2 regions of the Metabacillus herbersteinensis genome follow, and region 1 is predicted to be linked to the other one. Evidence: predicted binding sites of a transcription regulator. Region 1 holds the regulator's gene; the other holds the start of a gene.
The links. Region 1 encodes LexA, which represses DNA repair genes until DNA is damaged. Its sites were predicted from a motif close to CGAACATATGTTCG; they were not measured.
Positions count from the first base shown of each region.

Region 2: the regulator LexA is predicted to act here: its motif matches at 1,016-1,029, upstream of ACFFIX_RS08460 (YolD-like family protein).

Region 1 is NZ_JBHLVO010000004.1:282,570-285,045, forward strand. It holds gene ACFFIX_RS08235 (magnesium transporter CorA family protein) at 1-1,026, opposite strand, end outside; gene lexA (transcriptional repressor LexA) at 1,175-1,798, opposite strand; gene yneA (cell division suppressor protein YneA) at 1,954-2,262, shown strand; gene ACFFIX_RS08250 (YneB family resolvase-like protein) at 2,268-2,476, shown strand, end outside.
Region 2 is NZ_JBHLVO010000005.1:22,267-24,742, reverse strand. It holds gene ACFFIX_RS08470 (iron-sulfur cluster biosynthesis family protein) at 1-231, opposite strand, end outside; gene ACFFIX_RS08465 (CDGSH iron-sulfur domain-containing protein) at 377-589, shown strand; gene ACFFIX_RS08460 (YolD-like family protein) at 660-992, opposite strand; gene ACFFIX_RS08455 (FdhF/YdeP family oxidoreductase) at 1,135-2,476, opposite strand, start outside.

The sequences.
Region 1 (2,476 bases):
TGAAAAATTTGTAATCGATCGAATTAAGTCTTCGATTTTTTGCTCTTTCCGATCGATGTCAAGTTTTGAATAATCATAAGAGAGCTTGAGTAAAACAATTTTATAAAATAAATGTAAAAGTAAATTGTAATAGTGAGGTCCATACATATTATTTAGCAACTGTTTAGAGTTCTTTTCATCTTTTGACACACAAGTGAATGTGTGATCACTTGTCACGTAATATGTATTAGGGGCCCAGCGATCATATGAATGATTTTTTATATGCTCACTAATATAATCTGGATTACTAGCAGAAATGTATTCATTTCCGCTGTCATCATAAGAATTTAGATGAGAAACCTTAAATAATTGGTATTCATCAATCGTAGTAGAATTCGGCTGTAATAAATACCCTGACACGAACATACGTTCATCGACGAAGTAAGGAAGACTTCCGTTGGTTGTATTTCGCTCATCGTCGTTTAAATAAGGAATGATACCAGGGCAAAGCTCATCTAATATGAATTTCTTCATTTCACTAAACGTTTTTTCATTATAAGTAAGAATTGTCCCTTTTTGATCAGTTATTTTAGGCGCTAATACTCGAAAGTGATTCATAAAATCTAAGGCAACAAGATATGGAATGTTAGCTGGTAGTTCAGTACGGACTGTAATCAAGCCAATGTTAAAAGGACAAATTATCAAATCAATAGAAAGGATAGAAAATGGAATCGTATGTACGGGCGTGATTAATGTACACTGATTAGATATCATTTTAGAAAATCTATTTAGAGAAAATGCATGAAATGAGTCTTGAAAAAGTATATTTTCAATATACGGAAGGAAATAATGCTCATTATCGCTATGTGGAACATTTGTTCTTGTTCCGTAAAATTCTGACTCATGGTCACTATTTTTCAACGAAAAGAACTTAAATCCCTCTTTTTCTAAATTAAATGATAGTTCTTCATGATTGAACCCTATTAATGAAATAGGAAAAACAAACTGACAAACACCTCTTATTAAAGTAGATTGATTATCTTCCATAGTTTTCCCTCTTTTTAGAAAATAGTTATTAAGAGTTATACCCGTTAGTCATGCATTCAAACTTAGAAAGCATTTTTTTCTAGAAAGGGTGAGTGACTAAGAAAAAATTTATACAAAAAAAGCTTGCCATGTGAATGACAAGCAACTATTAATGTATAGAACGATAAACGCCGACAACTTTCCCTAAGATTGAAACATTACGAAGAATTATTGGCTCCATTGTTGAGTTTTCAGGTTGTAGTCGAATAAAATCGCGCTCTTTAAAGAATCTTTTTACTGTCGCTTCATCATCTTCTGTCATTGCAACAACTATATCCCCATTATTTGCAGTCTGTTGCTGCCTTACAATAACCATGTCTCCATCTAATATACCAGCTTCAATCATACTTTCTCCCATGATTTCAAGCATAAAGATTTGTTCATCGGCACTTGCAAAGCTTTCAGGAAGAGGAAAATATTCCTCCACGTTTTCAATTGCAGTAATAGGTAAACCAGCTGTTACCTTTCCGATTATAGGTACGTTTATAACCTTGCTTTTTGGAATATGACTCAATTGATCGTCTTCTAGAATCTCAATTGCTCTTGGTTTAGTAGGGTCGCGGCGAATAAGTCCTTTACTTTCAAGTCTAGCAAGGTGACCATGAACAGTAGAGCTAGAAGCAAGGCCGACCGCTTCCCCTATTTCACGAACGGAAGGTGGATATCCTTTTTTCTGAACCTCATCTTTAATGAAGTTTAATATATCTTGCTGTCTTTTTGATAGTTTTATCATTTGCACACCTCGGTTTCAAGTAATTTATGTAGATTATAGCATGATTTTCCTCAATATACAAACATAAGTTCGAATAAAACAGTTGACTAGAACAATCGTTCGTATTATACTGATCTTATAAGTTACGAACAAACATTCTGTATGAGGTGAAATTAATGAAAAGAGAATCATTGTCTTATATACTATCATTTTTTGTAGTAATCATAGTATTTGCATTTGCGATTACATATACCGGGAAGGAAGACACACTTGAAAACTTTCATCAAGTTGAAATTGAAGAGGGGGAGAGTTTGTGGAGCATCGCAGAAAAATATGAAGAGCATGCTTCAATCCCTAAACAAGAATTTGTAAAATGGATCCAAGATAAAAATAATTTAGCCACTTCAGTTATTAAACCAGGTGAAGTTGTGTTCGTTCCAATTGATAAAAAACAGTTTTTTAATAACTTAGCGAGCGATGAATAAGCATCATGAGTAATAAAAAATTAACAGCTGTTATATATTGTCGAGTTAGCACAAAAAAAGAATCTCAGGAGACTTCCTTAGAGAGACAGAAAGAAGAACTCTTAAAGCTGGCCCAAGATTATAACCTTTCGATTGCTGATATTATTTCTGAGCAAGCAAGCGGATACGAGATAGAGCGCGAAGGGATCTTTCAATTGTTAGATATAATCAAAGA
Region 2 (2,476 bases), on a different contig from region 1:
TTGTTCATCGAGGAATACCATTTTTGATTTTTCAACTAATACAGGAACATAGTTCGTTTCGATTAACTCATCATCTTCATCTTTTTCAGTTACAATCCACAGTGCAGGAACCCCACTTACAACACATCCACAGCCATCTGTATCATATTTTAACTTTAAATGGTGGGTTGTTTTATTTTCAAACTTCCCCTCTATTTTTACAATTGCTTCTTCAGTAAATGTAATGTTCATTGTCGTCTCCTTCATTAACACTTTAAGGATATTTTATCATACCCTATGAAAGTACGCATGAATGGAGTATTTCTGCATAAATTTATTTTTTCAGGGCTAGACTGTGATATAGTTTTGATGATAGAAGTTTTAGGAGGTTTTATTGATGTCAAAAGTGCAAATTAAAGTAATGGATAACGGATCATATCGAGTAACGGGTGATGTTGAACTGATTGATATGGACGGAAATGCTTACCCAACAAAGCAAGCTTTTTCTCTTTGTCGCTGTGGTCTTTCACAAAAAATGCCGTTTTGTGATGGAACTCATAAAGGTGGATTTGATTCCTGCGTAAGAGCTGAAAAAGTGTTAGAAGACTAAGCGTATTTTTTGTAAGGTAATAGGGGCGGTTATTCAATGAAGAAAAAATTATTTCGTCCCCTTTTCCCTTTTATTTTTGGTTAATCTTGATAATTTCTGCTAGTGGTAATTCTAGGCGGTCTCCGGTTTCTTGACTTACAATTCGGATGGATTGATGAATGGGATCAATGTAGTGTACATGCCCTGAACTAGAATGAAAAGAATGGTCTTTGTAATAAGTAAACACAAGTTCAAGGTTCTCCTCCATTGCAAAACAAATCAATTCATTAAATTGTTCCAACTGTTGCTCATCAATTTCAGGTTTTACTTGATAAAAGTCCTCCTCAGACCAGTCACGAAGAAGCTTTACATGCTCCGGCAGCATCATTGATGTCCATTTAATATTTCCTCGATCCCGTAACAATTTTCATCACTCCTACTAAAAAAGGAACATTTGTTCTTAATTATTTTTACCATGTTTCTTGAAAATTATCAATGTCTCCTCTCTAGAAAATATATCCATTAAAAAACACCCCAATCATAATTGACTAGGGTGTGTTGTAGCATTATTCAATACTCATCTCTAACTCTTCAACACGTTTCTCAACATACTTCGTGTCCTTATGTGCGTGGAAGGTTTCTGCTTTTTCTACAATAACTGCAGTGTTGTATTCTGGAATCTGTGAGTATTTTTCATAAACACCTTTAGGTAGTAAGACATTTCCTTCTGGCCAGAATACGGCGATATTCCCTGATCTTACATCTTCGAACTTGGCAGTACCTTGATAGGTTCCGAATTGATTGTAAGAAACAATTGATTCTCCTTCACGAATGTTCAACTTCGCGGCATCTTCCGCATTTATGAAGATCGCGTAACGATCTGCGGCTGTGAATGGATCAATGTCACTGTATACCATTGAGTTAAACTGCTTTCCACGACGGGATGTTACATAGAACTGACCTTCTGTTTTACGTCGTTCTGGAATTTCAATTGACAGTAAGTTTCCTTTTCCATCAGGGGTCGGGCAAATACCGCCTTCTAATAACCATGCTCCCCCCCATTGGAAGACATCACCTTTGTTCTTTAAATGTTGAATTCCATCATAATTTCGGTTGGCAATCGCAATTTCGTCGCGAATTTCTTGAGCAGATTGAAAGTTAAGTAAGTGTTTTTTCTCAGGAAACACACGACTAGCTAGGTCAACGTAAATTTCCCATTCAGAACGAGCTTCCTCAATACGAGGTCCGTCAATTTCTGGACTAAAGTACACCATTCGCTCTGTGCTAGTTGAAGTCCCACCACCAGGTTGCTCATATCTTGTCATGGCAGGTAAAACAATGACGTCCTCTTTGGCGTCCACTAATGTAGACGTATTCAAGATAATATCTTGATGTACGCGAAGCTCTACATTTTCCAACGCTTCTTTGAAGAATTTCGGATCTGGCATTGTTTCTAAGAAATTTCCGCCGCTTGTGAAGAGAAGTTTCACTTTTCGCTCATGATCGTCTGGAAGGAAGATATTTTCAAAGGTTTGTCCAACTGTATCGCCTTGCCATCTAGGAACATCAAAGCCCCAAATTTTCTCCATGCGATTTGCGTTCTCTTCATCAAAGTCACTGCCTGGAAGAACAAATGGATCTGCACCCATTTCACCTGAACCTTGTACCCCACTATGCCCTCGAATCGGCATCACTCCACAGTGTTCACGGCCAATGAATCCACGAAGCATTGCTAAGTTAGCGACTTGAGAGATATTATCTGTCGCAAAACGGTGCTGTGTTAACCCCATGCTCCAAATAAATATTCCTGATTTTGATTTTGCCAATAATTCAGCGAATTCGTACATTCTCTCTTTCGTTAAACCTGAAGATTGCTCCAGAGATTCCCAATCTTGCGTTTTCATATGT